Regions from separate parts of the Streptomyces sp. NPDC088400 genome, predicted to be linked through region 1. Evidence: riboswitches for the same ligand, from Rfam matches in the RefSeq annotation. Region 1 holds a riboswitch; the other holds the start of a gene.
The links. Region 1 has a riboswitch for cobalamin ahead of ACIQD6_RS25210 (cobalamin biosynthesis protein). Riboswitches for the same ligand answer to the same signal wherever they lie in the genome.

Region 1 (7,368 bases):
CCGTCCGGCGACCGGAGGGCGCCGGGGTCGCCCCGGTAGGCGATGTCGAGCACGGGGATCTGCTGTTCCGCCAGGAACTCCATGATGTTCATGGGGTGTTCGCGGGTGGCGCCGAGGCCGTGCACGGTGATCACCCAGGTCTCGCGCGCGCCGGGGACGAACCAGGCGGGCAGGGAGCCGAGTTCGCCCGGGATCCACACATCCTTGTGGGCGAGGCCGAGTGCGGTGGTGGGATCGCCGCTGTGCACCCACGGGGTGAGGCGTACGCGCGAGCCGGCCACGAGGCTGCCGTGGGTGACCCGTACCAGCCGCCGTACGACGGTGTGGGCGGCGTGCTCGACGCCCTCCAGCACGGGGCCGACGACCGCGTGGACGCCGGGTGCTTCGAGTCCGTACGTGCCGGGGCGCAGGGACGCGAGGCTGCGGGTCAGGGTGACCTGTCCGGCGGCCGTCGCGTGCACGGTGAGACGGGGGTCGCTGGGCAGGGGCCGTCCGGGCGGTGCCTTGAGCGCGGCATCGCCGGCGTACCGGCCGACCGCGACCGCAGCCGCGCCGACCCCGAGCACTGTGGAGACGGCCGCTGCCGTCGCTGTAGCCGGGCGCACTGTCACAGTGTCGCCACGCCCACCCGCCACGGCCAGCGGACGGGGGCCGTCGGGGTACGAAGGACTGCTGGGGTACGAGGGGCTACTGGGGTACAAAGCCGCTGGTGTACGGGGCTACCGGGTTACGGAGCGCCGCTGGCGCACCTGGCCGCCGGGTGCGAGAACCCGCCAGGGACGCCCACGTCGGTCCGCGCCGGGAGGGCGCCCGGCCGGGGCGGCTCGCAGCCCCGGCCGGGCTCGCTCTCCGGACGGACCCGCTTCCCGGGCGGAGTTGGCTCCCCGGGAGGCGACGGCCGGCTCGCGATCGGTCGGCCACTCAGCCGGGCCGACGCTCGGTCGGGCCACTGCTCAGCCTGGTCACGCTCAGACTGGTACCGCTGAGCCGGGCCCGGCTCAGCGGTACGGCCCGGCTCAGCCGCGCTGGCCGTAGCCCTTCAGTTTCTCCCCGGTCTCCCGCACCTGGGCCTCGGACAGGAGCGTGGGGGTGTGGCCGGGGACGGCTCCGGCGGTGAGCCAGAGGCGGCACATCCACTCCAGCTGGGCCGTACGGTCGTAGGCCTGGTCGAGAGTGTCGCCGTAGGTGACCGTGCCGTGGTTCTGGAGCAGGACGGCGGTGCGGTCGCGCAGGGCGTGGAGCATGTTGGCGGCCAGTTCGTCCGTGCCGTACAGCGCGTACGGAGCGACCCGGACGGCGCCGCCGAAGGCCGCCGACATGTAGTGGATCAGGGGCAGTTCGGGGACGAGGGTGGAGACGGCGGTGGCGTGGACCGCGTGGGTGTGGACCACGGCGGTCGCGGAGGTGGCGCGGTAGACGGCGAGGTGCATGGGCAGCTCGCTGGTGGGGGTGAGTTCGCCGAGGACCTGTTGACCTTCGAGGTCGACGGCTATCGCGTCCTCGGGGCCGAGCCGCTCGTACGGCACCCCGCTCGGTGTGACCAGGACCAGGTCGCCGACCCGTACCGAGACATTGCCCGAGGTGCCGACGACAAGGCCTTCCGACGCCGTTCTGCGGGCCGTGGACACCACGTCCTGCCAGGCCTGTCCGAGTGCTTCCTGCCGCTGCTGATTCGTCATACTGAAATCCTGTCAGGCTGCGCCGAACGAGCGCTCCCCCGGCGCCAGTCGGCCTCGATCCGGCGGTGGTCACGGGCCCGCCGAGGACACTCCATTAGGGTCACCCCGAAGTCCTGCTGAGTTCACCTTCCGTTCACCCTGACTCCTTACGTTCACCAAGGCCACTGACGTCCAACGATTGCCTGGGTAAATGGAACACATCACCCTGCTGCTCGCGATTGTGATCGTGACAGCTCTCGTGTTCGATTTCACGAACGGTTTCCACGACACCGCCAACGCGATGGCGACGACCATCTCGACCGGCGCCCTGAAGCCCAAGACAGCGGTGGCCATGTCGGCCGTCCTGAATCTCGTCGGCGCGTTCCTGTCCGTGGAGGTCGCCAAGACGATCTCCGGCGGACTCATCAACGAACAGGGCATCCAGACAGAAGTGATCTTCGCGGCGCTCGTCGGCGCCATCCTCTGGAACCTCTTCACCTGGCTGCTCGGCCTGCCGTCGAGCTCCTCCCACGCACTCTTCGGCGGACTCATCGGCGCCACTCTGATGTCCGTCGGCACCTCCGGGGTCAACGGCGGAGTCGTCATCACCAAGGTTCTGATCCCCGCGCTCGCCGCGCCGGTCGTCGCCGGTCTCGCCGCGCTCCTCGCCACCCGGCTGACCTACCGGATCGGCCGCCGTACGGACGACAAGGCGACCGCCAAGGGCTACCGCGCCGGACAGATCGCCTCCGCCGGTCTCGTCTCGCTCGCCCACGGCACCAACGACGCGCAGAAGACCATGGGCGTCATCACCCTCGCGCTGGTCACCGGCGGCGTGCTGTCCCCCGGCTCCAACCCGCCGCTGTGGGTCATCGTCTCCGCCGGCATGGCGATCGCGCTCGGTACGTACCTGGGCGGCTGGCGCATCATCCGCACCATGGGCAGCGGGCTCACCGACCTCCGGCCGCAGCAGGGCTTCGCCGCCCAGACCAGCGCCGCGACGGTCATCCTGGCCTCCTCCCACCTGGGCTTCTCGCTCTCCACGACCCAGTCCTGCTCCGGCGCCGTGATGGGCGCGGGCCTGGGGCGCAAGGGCGGGGTGGTCCGGTGGTCCACCGCCACCCGGATGTTCGTCGCCTGGTGCCTGACGCTGCCCGCCGCCGGCCTGGTCGCCGCCGGCGCGGAGTTCCTGACCGGCCAGGGCACCTGGGGCATCGCGGTCGTCGCCGTACTGCTCGTCGCGTTCTCCGCCGCCATCTGGCTCGCGTCGCGCCGCCGTCCGGTCGACCACACGAACGTCACGCCGGGCGAGACCGGGACGGACGGAACGGGACCGGACTCCGGGATCCCCGAGCCGGCCGATGTCGTGACCACCGCTGTCGCGGCCGTCTCCCCGCCGCCCGTCACGGCCGGCACAGCCGCCCAGGACCTCTCCACCACCATCCAGGCCCCCGCGGGCCCCGCCGGCGAGCCGGCGCGAACCGCCTCGGTGTAAGGGAAGAACCGCATGAACATCGACTGGGCGGCCCTCGGTTCCGTCTTCGGCGTCAGCCTGCTGGCCACGGTCGGCCTCGTGGGCCTGTTCACCCTGGGCATCGTGGGCCTCGCCAAGCAGGAGACCGTGGGAACGGCTGCGCAGGGCGCGGGCGACTCCGTACGCGCGGGCGGCTCCGTGGCTCTGGCGCGCGCGGGCGCGTACGCCTGCTTCGCGCTGTGCGCGGCGGCCGTGGCGTACGGCATCTACATGATCGTGGCCTGACCTCCGCCACCTCCCCCTGAGACAACACCAGTCCCCTGAGACAACACCAGCCGGTCCCGGCGCACTTCGGGTGCGCCGGGACCGGCTTTTTCGAAGAGCCCTCGCCGGAGCGCGGAGAACGGGTGGTGTCGCGCGTCATGTGGGGCTCGGCACACTGTCCCGTCGCAGGTCAGGGAGGAGTTGACGGGTGTTCGCGCACCGTGGTGGACTGCCGAGGCCATACACGGCGGCATGAAAGAGGAAGCCGGTGCGAATCCGGCGCGGTCCCGCCACTGTCACTGCGAGCCACGTCTCCAGGAGCCAGGAACTCTTGCCGCCGCGTCACGTCGAGCCAGGGCGCGGACCCTGAGTGAGGACACCATTCGCCATGCCTGGCTGCGGTTCGGCCGCCGATCGGGTCTTCGCTTACGGCGCCACCCTCGGCCTCCTGGGCGACCGGCTGTTCGGCGATCCGCGCCGGGGGCATCCGGTCGCCGCGTTCGGCAGGGCCGCGGGGGCTGTTGAGCGGACACTGTGGCGCGACCACCGCGGGTGGGGCGCGCTGCACACCGCCGTGTGCGCCGGTGGCGCCGCCGGAATCGCGGCGCTCGCGGCCCGAGGAGTACGGGGGATACAGGGGGTACGGAGCCGTCGTACCGGCTCCATCGGCTCTGTCCCTTCCTTCACGTCGGCCTCTTCCGTCACATCCATGGCACTGACCGCCGCCGCCACCTGGGCCGTCGTCGGCGGCACCACGCTGGGCCGGGAGGCCCGCGCCATCGGCGGGGCACTCGCCGCCGGGGACATCGACGCGGCCAGGGAACGACTGCCTCATCTGTGCGGGCGCGACCCGCAGGCACTCGACGGACCCCAGATCGCGCGGGCCGTCGTGGAGTCCGTCGCCGAGAACACCTCCGACGCGGTCGTGGGCGCGCTGGTGTGGGGAGCGGTCGCGGGAGTACCGGGTCTGGTGGGGTTCCGCGCGGTGAACACCCTGGACGCGATGGTGGGGCACCGGTCGCCCACGTACCTCCGGTTCGGCTGGGCCTCGGCCCGGCTGGACGATGTCGCCGGCTGGCCCGGGGCCCGGCTGACCGCGGCGCTGGCCGTCGTGGCGGGCGGCGATCCTCGCGGCGCGCTGCGTGCGCTGCGGCAGGACGCCCGTACGCATCCGAGCCCCAACGCGGGCCCGGTGGAAGCGTCGTTCGCCGGGGCGCTGGGCGTACGGCTCGGGGGGACGCTCGCGTACGGCGGGCGGGTGGAGCACCGGCCCGTACTGAACGAGGCGGGGCGGCCCGTCGAGGTCGCGGACATCGAGCGGGCCGTGCGCCTGTCGGGCCGGGTGAACGCCCTCGCGCTCGCGGTGTGCGTCGTGGGACGTTTCGCGGGGCGGTTCGCGTACGGCGCTCTGCGGCACAGGACTTCAGCCAGGACATCGGCCGGAACATCGGCCGGAAAGGTGCGGGGATGAGCCGGGGCAGGCGCGGCGGCGGGCTGCTGATAGCCGGGACCACCTCCGACGCGGGCAAGAGCGTGGTCACGGCGGGGATCTGCCGCTGGCTCGTGCGCCGGGGCGTGAAGGTGGCGCCCTTCAAGGGGCAGAACATGTCCCTGAACTCGTTCGTGACACGCGAAGGCGCGGAGATCGGGCGGGCGCAGGCGATGCAGGCCCAGGCGTGCCGGGTGGAGCCGACCGCGCTGATGAATCCCGTTCTGCTCAAGCCGGGCAGCGACCGCAGCAGCCAAGTGGTGCTGATGGGGCGGCCGGTGGGCGAGTTGAGTGCCAAGGGCTACCACGGCGGCCGGCAGGAAGCCCTGCTCGGGCCTGTCCTGGAATGCCTGGAGGAGCTACGGGGCACGTATGACGCGGTGATCTGTGAGGGGGCGGGCAGTCCGGCCGAGATCAATCTGCGCCGTACCGACATCGTGAACATGGGCATCGCGCGGGCCGCGCGGCTGCCGGTGGTCGTGGTCGGGGACATCGACCGCGGCGGGGTCTTCGCCTCGTTCTTCGGGACGACCGCGCTGCTGAGCCCCGAGGACCAGGATCTGATCGCGGGCTATCTCGTCAACAAGTTCCGGGGCGATGTGTCGCTGCTGGAGCCGGGCCTGGAGATGCTCCGCGGGCTGACGGGCCGGTCCACGCTGGGCGTGCTGCCGTGGCGGCACGGGCTGGGCATCGACGAGGAGGACGGGCTGCGGGTCTCGATGCGCGGCGCCGTACGCGAGTCCCTGGTGGCTCCCCCGTACGGCGAGGACGTGCTGCGGATCGCGGTCTGCGCCGTACCGCTGATGTCGAACTTCACCGATGTGGACGCGCTGGCGGCGGAGCCCGGGGTCGTGGTGCGGTTCGTGGACCGGGCCGAGGAGCTGGCCGACGCGGATCTGGTGATCGTGCCGGGCACGCGCGGCACGGTGAAGGCGCTGGCGTGGCTGCGGGAGCGCGGGCTCGCCGACGCGATCGCCCGGCGGGCCGCCGAGGGGCGTCCCGTCCTGGGGATCTGCGGCGGCTACCAGATCCTCGGCGAGCACATCGACGACGAGGTGGAGTCCCGCGCGGGGGCCGTGTCCGGGCTCGGGCTGCTGCCCGTACGGATCCGGTTCGAACGGGAGAAGACCCTGGCCAGGCCGGTCGGCGTGGCGCTCGGGGCACCCGTCGAGGGGTACGAGATCCATCATGGCGTCGCGGATGTGCGGGGCGGCGAGGCGTTCGTCTCCGACGGGCGCGGTCGGGCGCTGGACGGCTGCCGGGTCGGAGCCGTCCAGGGCACGCACTGGCACGGGGCGCTGGAGAGCGACGCGTTCCGGCGGCGGTTCCTGACGGAGGTGGCGCGGGCGGGCGGCCGGCGTTTCGTACCGGCGCCCGACACCAGCTTCGGCGCTCTGCGGGAGGAACAGCTCGACCTCCTCGGCGACCTCGTCGAGGAGCACGCGGACACGGACGCGCTGTTGCGGCTGATCGAGGAGGGGGCGCCGGCCGGGATGCCCTTCATTCCGCCGGGAGCGCCATGACCAGAGGGAGTGCCAGGACCACCGGTCGCAGCGCACGCACGAACACCGGCCGCCCCACCAGCCTCACTCGCACAACCACCGGCTTCTGTACCCGCGCCGCCGTACGAGAGCCACGTGCCGCCGTACGAGAGCCACGTGCCGCCGTACGAGAGCCACTCGAAGGAGCGATCAGCATATGAGCACCCCTTATCCGTTCACCGCCGTGGTGGGGATGGACGATCTGCGCCTCGGTCTGCTGCTCAACGCGGTCAGTCCGGCGGTCGGCGGCGTCCTTGTGCGGGGCGAGAAGGGCACGGCGAAGTCCACGGCCGTACGGGCTCTCTCGGCGCTGCTGCCCGAGCTGGCGGTCGTCGCGGGCTGCCGGTTCAGCTGTGATCCCGTCGCGCCCGATCCGCAGTGCCCGGACGGACCGCACGAGACCGCGCCCGGCATATCCCGGCCCGCCCGGATGGTCGAACTGCCCGTCGGCGCGTCCGAGGACCGGCTCGTCGGGGCGTTGGACATCGAGCGTGCGCTCTCGGAGGGCGTGAAGGCCTTCGAGCCGGGTCTGCTCGCCGGCGCGCACCGGGGCGTGCTGTACGTCGACGAAGTCAACCTGCTGCACGACCACTTGATCGACCTGCTGCTGGACGCGGCCGCCATGGGCGCCTCGTACGTCGAGCGCGAGGGCGTCTCCGTACGGCATGCCGCGCGCTTCCTGCTCGTCGGGACGATGAACCCCGAAGAGGGCGAGCTGCGGCCGCAGTTGCTGGACCGCTTCGGGCTCACAGTGGAGGTCGCGGCCTCCCGGGAGCCCGATCAGCGGGTGGAGGTCGTACGGCGGCGGCTCGCGTACGACGACGATCCGGCGGGTTTCGCCGCGCGGTGGGCCGACGAGGAGACCTCGCTGCGCGAACGGATCGTCGCCGCACGGGCGTTGCTGCCCCAGGTGCGGCTCGGGGACGCCGCGCTGCGGCAGAT
Region 2 (7,368 bases), on a different contig from region 1:
GACCCGGTGGGCGCGGTGCTGCGCGCCGACGATCCGCTGGCCGGCCGCGACCGCCTGAAGCTGGCCGATCTGGCCGACCGGAGATGGTTCCGGTTCCCGGACGGCACCGACCCGGTCTGGCAGTCGTACTGGAACGGGGGCGAACCTCGCGAGGGTCCGGTGGTACGTGTCGTCCAGGAGTGCCGGCAGGCCGTGCTCTGGAACGGCACGGTCGGGATGACCCCGCTCACGCACGACTCACCGGAGGAGCTGACCGCGGTTCCACTGAGCGACATGGCGCCGAGCCGCGTGGTGGCGGCGTGGAACGAGGGTGACGCGAACCCGCTGATCCGGTCGTTCGTCCGGATCGCGACGGCCGCGTACCGCGACTGAGCGCCTCGCGGCCGTCGTGGTCGGCGACCGCACGGCTCGGCCTGGGCCGTGCCTCCCCAACTCGCGGGCCGGTACCTCTACAGCTCGTCCAGCGACGTCAGTCCGTCCTGAATGGCCCGCGCGACCAGATTCGCCTTCGTCGTCGCCGGCCGCCCCGCGTTGGCGTACTTGATCCGTACGCGCTCCAGGTAGGTGTTCACCGTACGGACGGAGAGGCCCAGGCTCTCCCCGACCATGGCCTTGGACTCCGACTGGAACCACTCCAGGAGCACCTCCACCTCACGCGGAGTCAGCGCGGGCCGGCCCTTCCTCGCGTCGCTGCCGAAAGCACCGGCCAGCGCCGGTGGTGTGTAGGGACGGCAGTCGGCCGCCGCCAGCGTGGCCGCCATGAGGTGATTCTCCCCCTCGGCCTTCGTCAGGTACGTGAACGCCCCCAGATCCAGGCAGGTCAGCGCGGTCTCCTGACTGTCCTGCATCGTGTAGACGATCACTTGCCGTTCCTGCGCGACCAGTTGCTTCAACTCGGGGTAGGCGGGCACCCCGTGGGAGAGCTGAAGGTCCAGCACCACCACATCCGCGTCCCGGCCGGCCCCGCACATGGCCACGGAGAGGCCGGGCCCCTTGGCCGTCACCGTGATCGGCCGCTGTGACGCGGCGTACCAGGACTCGATCCCGGCGAGGACGACGGGATGGTCGTCGATCAGCGCGACGCTCACTGGTTCGTTTTCCGGCATGCCCCATGGTCCCTCCTGGGCCCTGCCTGACAAATAGCCCCTTCGACCGGTGCTCCGGCGGACCTGGCCGAGGGCGAATCTGGCTGGAAAATCTCCTGTGATAGCTTGCCGAGGCCAGTCGAACCCATGTACGTGGGTCAGGGAATCCGGTGGAAATCCGGAACTGACGCGCAGCGGTAAGGGTGACGGGCGTGGCATCGGCCACTGGACAGCTGAGTTGTCCGGGAAGGCGTCTCGTCCGGGGGATCCCGAGTCCGAAGACCTGCTGGCGGCCTCCGTCCTCGACCTGTGGCGGGGGAGCACCGTACGACCGGGCTCCGCGCATGGGCCCTCGACGCAGAGGAACTTCCGTGCCGATCGCGCGCTCCGCCCGCACCCGCACCCGTGCCACCGTCCGTCACGCCACCCTTTTTCTCGCCGGGGCACTGCTCCTGACGGCCTGCGGCGGCGGGGGCTCCTCCGACGACGCGTCCACGTCCGACGCGTCCACGTCGGGCAGTGACGCCGCCGGATATCCCCGCACCCTCGACAACTGCGGACAGAAGGTACGGGTCGACGTGGCGCCCAGCCGTGCCGTCTCGCTCAACCAGGGCACGACGGAGATCATGCTCTCCCTCGGTCTCGCCGACCGGATGGTGGGCACCGCCACCTGGACCGACCCGCTGATGAAGGGGCTGGAGAAGCCCAACGCCCGCGTGAAGCGGCTGGCGGACAACGCCCCCTCCTTCGAGAAGGTCCTGGACACCGAGCCCGACTTCGTGGCCTCGTCTTTCGAATCGACGCTGGGCAAGGGCGGTGTGGCCACGCGCCCGCAGTTCGAGGATCTGGGCGTACCCACGTACGTCTCCCCGTCCGACTGCACCAAGGACAACAGCGGCGACGGCGACGGAGCCCGTTCGACGCCGCTCAGCATGGACGACGTCTACGGCGAGGTACGCGACCTGGCCAAGGTCTTCGGTGTCGAGGAGCGGGGCGAGAAGGTGGTCGCCGGGCTCAAGAGCCGGATGGCGAAGGCCACGGCCGGGATCGATGCCGCGAAGGGCGGGACGGACGAGAAGGCCGCGGACGGCGAGAAGGCCGGAAAGCCCACCCTCCTCTACTGGTTCGCCAACTCCGAGTCGCCGTACATGGGCGGCTGCTGCGGCGCTCCCGGCATCATCACCAACGCCGTCGGGGCGAAGAACGTCTTCGACGACAACCACGAGGAGTGGCCCCAGATCAACTGGGAGACGGTCGCGGACCGTAACCCGAGCGTTCTGGTGATCGGCGACCTCACCCGTAAGTCGGAGACGGCCGAGACCGCCGAGAAGAAGATCGAGTTCCTGGAGTCCAATCCGGCCACCCAGAACATGGACGCCGTCAAGCACAAGCGCTACGTCCTGCTCAGTGGCCAGGCCATGAACCCGACCATCCGAACGGTCGAGGGCGTCGAGAAGGTCGCGGCGAAGCTGCGCGAGATCGCGCCCGCGAAGTGACGGTCGAACGTACGGAGCGGTCCCGGGAGGCCACGGGGGTTCCGGCGGCCCCCGAGGCACGAGGTGCGGACGGACCTGATCCGGACGTACCTGATCCGGACGTACGCGGCTCAGGCGTACGCGGCTCAGGCGTACGCGGATCAGGCATACGCGGCACGGGTGTACGCGCCTCAGGCATACGCCGGTTGCGGCACGGCCTCCTCTGGGCCGGCGGGATCGCCGCGCTGTTCCTCTCCGTCGCCGTCGCGATCACCATCGGCCCCGCGAACATCCGCGTCGGCGACGTCTGGTCCGTGGTGGCCACCCATATCGGCTGGGGGGATTCCGGCCTCACACCGATCCGGGACGGGATCGTCTGGAACCTACGGCTGCCCCGCACCCTGCTCGCCGCCGTCTGCGGCGCCGGACTCGCCGTGTGCGGGGCGGTGATGCAGTCCCTGCTCCGCAACCCGCTCGCCGACCCCTTCGTCCTGGGCGTCTCCTCAGGGGCCTCGACCGGCGCGGTCGTGGTCGTCGTGCTCGGCGTCGGCGGCGGGGCGCTGTCCATCTCGGGCGGCGCGTTCCTCGGAGCCCTGTGCTCGTTCGCGCTCGTGCTGCTGCTCAGTCATACGCTCGGCGGCACGGTGGACCGGGTGGTGCTCTCCGGAGTCGCCGCCATGCAGCTCTTCTCGGCCATGACCTCCTTCATCGTGATGACGGCGGCGGACGCGGAGACCACGCGCGGGGTGCTGTTCTGGCTGCTCGGATCGCTCAGCGGCGCCGGGTGGACCGACGTGTGGGTCTGCCTCGCGGTGCTCGCGGTGGCGCTGCTGGTGTGTCTCGGGTACGCGCGGACGCTCGACGCGTTCGCGTTCGGCCAGGACGCGGCGGCGACGCTGGGCGTCTCCGTGGCCCGTACCCGTGTGGTGCTGCTGTGCGTGACGGCGCTGCTGACGGCGGCGCTGGTCAGCTCGGCCGGGGCCATCGGCTTCGTCGGCCTCGTACTGCCGCACGCCGCCCGCGCGCTGGCCGGTCCCGGCCACGGCCGGCTGCTGCCGGTCACCGCGCTGACCGGGGCGGTGTTCCTGGTCTGGGTCGACACCCTGGCCCGTACGGTGCTCGACCCGCAGGAGGTGCCGGTGGGTGTGGTGACCTCGTTGATCGGCGTACCGGCGTTCGTCCTGGTCCTGTACCGCGGCCGGAGAATCCAATGAAGCGGACCGCGAACACAGAGACGAGTACAGGTACAGGTACAGGTACGGGTACAGGTACGGGTACAGGTGCGGACACGGACCCGGACACGGATACGGCGACCGCCTCGGGTCTGCGCGCCGACCGCGTCTCCCGTACCGCCGGCGGACGCCTGATCGTGGACGGGGTCAGCCTCGCGCCGCCGCCCGGGTCCATGGTCGGGCTGCTCGGACCGAACGGCTCGGGAAAATCCACCCTGTTGCGCCTGCTCTCCGGCGTCCTCGCCCCCGCCTCCGGCGTCATCACCCTCGACGGCCGCCCGCTCGCCGAACTCGGCCGCAGATCGCTCGCCCGCCGCGTCGCCGTGGTCGAGCAACAGGCCGACACCCAGGTCGAGTTGACCGTACGCGATGTCGTACGGCTCGGTCGCGTCCCACACCGCCGCGCCTGGTCCGCCGCGGCTGCCGGGGACGACGAGGCCATTCGTACGGCTCTGGAACGCACCGGCCTGGCAGACCGGGCAGGACAGTCCTGGCACACGCTCTCGGGCGGCGAGCGCCAGCGGGTCCAGATCGCCCGCGCGCTCGCCCAGGAGCCCCGTGAACTCCTGCTGGACGAACCGACCAACCATCTGGACATCCAGCACCAGCTCGACCTCCTGAACCTGGTCGCCGAACTCCCGGTGACCAGCGTCATCGCGCTGCACGACCTGAACCTGGCGGCGATGTACTGCGATCAGCTCGTCGTGCTGAAGCAGGGCCGTGTCGTGGCCGGCGGCAGCTCGTGGGACGTCATCACCGAGCGCCTCATCGCGGATGTGTACGGGGTGCGCGCCGCCGTCACCCAGGACGGGCCCGAGGGGCGCCCGTACGTACGGTTCCTCGGCACGGTGCCCACGCCAAGGTCGACGTCAACGCCAACGTCAAGGCCGGCGTCAACGGCCTGAACGCGGCGGCCCGGCGTGGCGGTCGCAGTCCCAGCCGCGGTCGCAGTCCCAGTCGCGGCCCCAGCCCCAGCCCCAGTCGCAGAGTGCCGCCCCGCTGAATCGTGCACATCCTTGTTGCCTAGGATGTGCAAGTGCGCAATTACTGCATCCGAACCGCGACCCCCGACGACCTCGACACCGCCCGTGCGGTGATGCTCGACACCGTCTACCGCGACTTCGGTACGGGATACGTCCCACGCTGGCACGCGGACATCATCGACCTCGCGGGCGCCTACCTCGCCCCCGCCCGCCACACCCTGCTGGTCGCCGTCGACGAGAGCACGGGCGTGGTCGCCGGGACCGCCGCGCTGGACGCCCGGGGGCCGGCCCACCCGCCCAACCCCCGCTGGCTCGCCGAGCGTTACCCGTCGGGGGAGACCGCCCAGCTGAGGCGGGTGTACGTACGCCCGGACCATCGCCGCCAGGGGCTGGCCCGCAGGCTGGTGCGCGCACTCCTGGACTTCGCCGCGACGGAAGGCGGCTACCGCTCGGTCTATCTGCACACCGACCCCGCCGTTCCCGGCGCCGAGGCCTTCTGGCGGGCGACGGGGAAAGTGGTGTGCGATGAGCGCGAGGAGCCCGGCGGTGGGCAGGGGATCGTCCACTTCGAGGTCCCGATGGCTTGATGGAAATCATTTTCATGTAGTCTCTCGTTCCGCCCCACGTCAGCCCTGCCCATCGCGCCATCACGTCATCACGTCATCACGTAGAGACGCGTAGAGACGAGAACGAGGACCATGCGATCTGTCCGTCGCCGCCGGTTCGCCGCCGGCCTGCTGCTCGCCCCCCTGCTCGCCCTCCCGCTCACCGGCTGCTTCGCCTCCGGCGGCAGCTCCGACGGCGCGTCGTCCTCGGGCTCCGGCAGTGGTGGACGGCTGCGGATGGCGCTGGCCTTCCCGCCCACCGAGAACTTCTCCCCGTACGGCGCCGACGCCACGATCCTGAGCCGGCTCGGCGTCACCGAGGGACTGACCCGCCTCGACGGCAACGGCGCCGCGAGCCCCGCGCTCGCCGAGTCCTGGAGCCGTGAGAACGACGGCAGTTGGCTGTTCACGCTCCGTGAGGCCCGCTTCCAGGACGGTACCGAGGTCACCCCGGAGTCGGTCGCCGCCGCCCTCACCCACGCCGCGAGCGCCACCCCCGTACCCACCGCGCTCTCCGAGGTCAAGCTCACCGCGACCCCGTCCGGCGACCACCGGGTCCGCGTCACGACCGCTGAGCCGGACCCCGCACTGCCCTTCCGGCTGGCGGGCCCGAGCATGGCTGTCCTGTCCCCGAAGGCGTACGCGAAGGACGCCAAGAGCAACGGCTCCACGAGCAAGAAGCGGGGCGGCGCCGTCAACCCCGTCGGCACGGCCACCGGCCCCTTCGAACTCACCAAGGTCACCGGCTCCACCGGCGCCACACTCGACCGCTTCGACGACTACTGGGGCGGCCGGGCCCACGCCTCCGGTATCGATGCCAGGTTCATCGCCGACGGCACGGCCCGCGCCAACGCCCTGCGCAGCGGCGAGGAGGACATCGCCGAGGCGATACCGGTCGCGCAGGCCGCCTCCCTCACCGAGGGCGCCGCGCACGAGGTGGCCACCACCCGCAACACCAGCCTCCACCTCAACACCCGGTCGGGTCCCTTCGCGGACCCGGAGGTCCGGGCCGCCGCCCGCCGGGCCATCGACACCTCCGTACTCGCCAAGAATGTCTACGAAGGACACGCCGACCCCGCCCAGGGCATCTTCGGCCCCGCGCTGACCTGGGCGAAGGGCAAGCGCGAGAAGCCCGTCGGACGGGCGGAGGCCGCCACCGGCAAGGACATCAAGGAGATCAAGGACGTCAAGGGCGCCACCGTCACCATCGCCACGTACGACAACCGGCCCGAGCTGCCCGAGGTCGCCCAGGTGCTCCAACAGCAGCTGGAGAAGGCCGGGTTCACGGTGAAGCTGACAGTCCGCGAATACGCGCGCATCGAGAGCGACGCGCTGGCCGGGAAGTTCGACGCCTTCGTCTCCGCGCGCAACACGATGCTCGACACCGGTGACCCCGTCTCCGCCCTCTCCACCGACTTCACCTGCGACGGGAGTTACAACCTGGCGCTGCTCTGCGACAAGGGGGTGGACCGGGCCGTCGCCACGGCGGACTCCCTCGCGGACCCCGGCAAGCGGCAGGACGCGGCGATGGCGGCGGAGGCCAGGATCCTCGGTACGGACGCGGTCGTACCGCTGGTGCACCAGCGGATCATCGTGGGCGCCGCTCCGTCGGTACGGGGCGTGACCCTCGACCCGTACGAGCGCGGCCTCGCCACCGCGAGCACCCGGCGCTGATCCCGGCATGGACCGCCCGGCCCCCTCGCACAGCCCGGCCCGCCCGGCCCCCTCCTCGTACCGCTCGGCCGCCGTGCGACTCGTGCGACTCGTGCAATTCATGCGATTCGTGCGGCTCCCCGGCCTGACCGTGCTCTGGCGCGCCGCCCTCGCGGCCCTCCTGCTCTGCGGCATCGGCCTGCTGCCCTGGCTCTCGCGCACCGACCCCGCGCTCACCGTCCTCAAGGCGCGCTCGGCCGAACGAGAGCCCACCGCCGAGGCGTTGGGCGCCGTACGGGACCAACTCGGCCTGGACGCCGGTCCCGTGACCCTGC

Region 2: linked by a shared signal. The riboswitch ahead of ACIQD6_RS04120 (ABC transporter substrate-binding protein) and the one ahead of ACIQD6_RS25210 (cobalamin biosynthesis protein) in region 1 are both predicted to bind cobalamin.

What each region holds. Positions count from the first base shown of each region.
Region 1 is NZ_JBIVMZ010000010.1:241,724-249,091, reverse strand. Features, by position in the region: gene ACIQD6_RS25230 (alpha/beta hydrolase) at 1-605, opposite strand, end outside; gene ACIQD6_RS25225 (class II aldolase/adducin family protein) at 1,017-1,679, opposite strand; gene ACIQD6_RS25220 (anion permease) at 1,870-3,153, shown strand; gene ACIQD6_RS25215 (hypothetical protein) at 3,166-3,417, shown strand; cobalamin riboswitch at 3,605-3,750, shown strand; gene ACIQD6_RS25210 (cobalamin biosynthesis protein) at 3,785-4,867, shown strand; gene ACIQD6_RS25205 (cobyric acid synthase) at 4,864-6,408, shown strand; gene ACIQD6_RS25200 (putative cobaltochelatase) at 6,584-7,368, shown strand, end outside.
Region 2 is NZ_JBIVMZ010000001.1:907,436-914,803, forward strand. Features, by position in the region: gene ACIQD6_RS04110 (LysR substrate-binding domain-containing protein) at 1-372, shown strand, start outside; gene ACIQD6_RS04115 (DNA-binding response regulator) at 450-1,106, opposite strand; cobalamin riboswitch at 1,205-1,391, shown strand; gene ACIQD6_RS04120 (ABC transporter substrate-binding protein) at 1,457-2,581, shown strand; gene ACIQD6_RS04125 (FecCD family ABC transporter permease) at 2,728-3,774, shown strand; gene ACIQD6_RS04130 (ABC transporter ATP-binding protein) at 3,771-4,697, shown strand; gene ACIQD6_RS04135 (GNAT family N-acetyltransferase) at 4,829-5,362, shown strand; gene ACIQD6_RS04140 (ABC transporter substrate-binding protein) at 5,474-7,054, shown strand; gene ACIQD6_RS04145 (ABC transporter permease subunit) at 7,155-7,368, shown strand, end outside.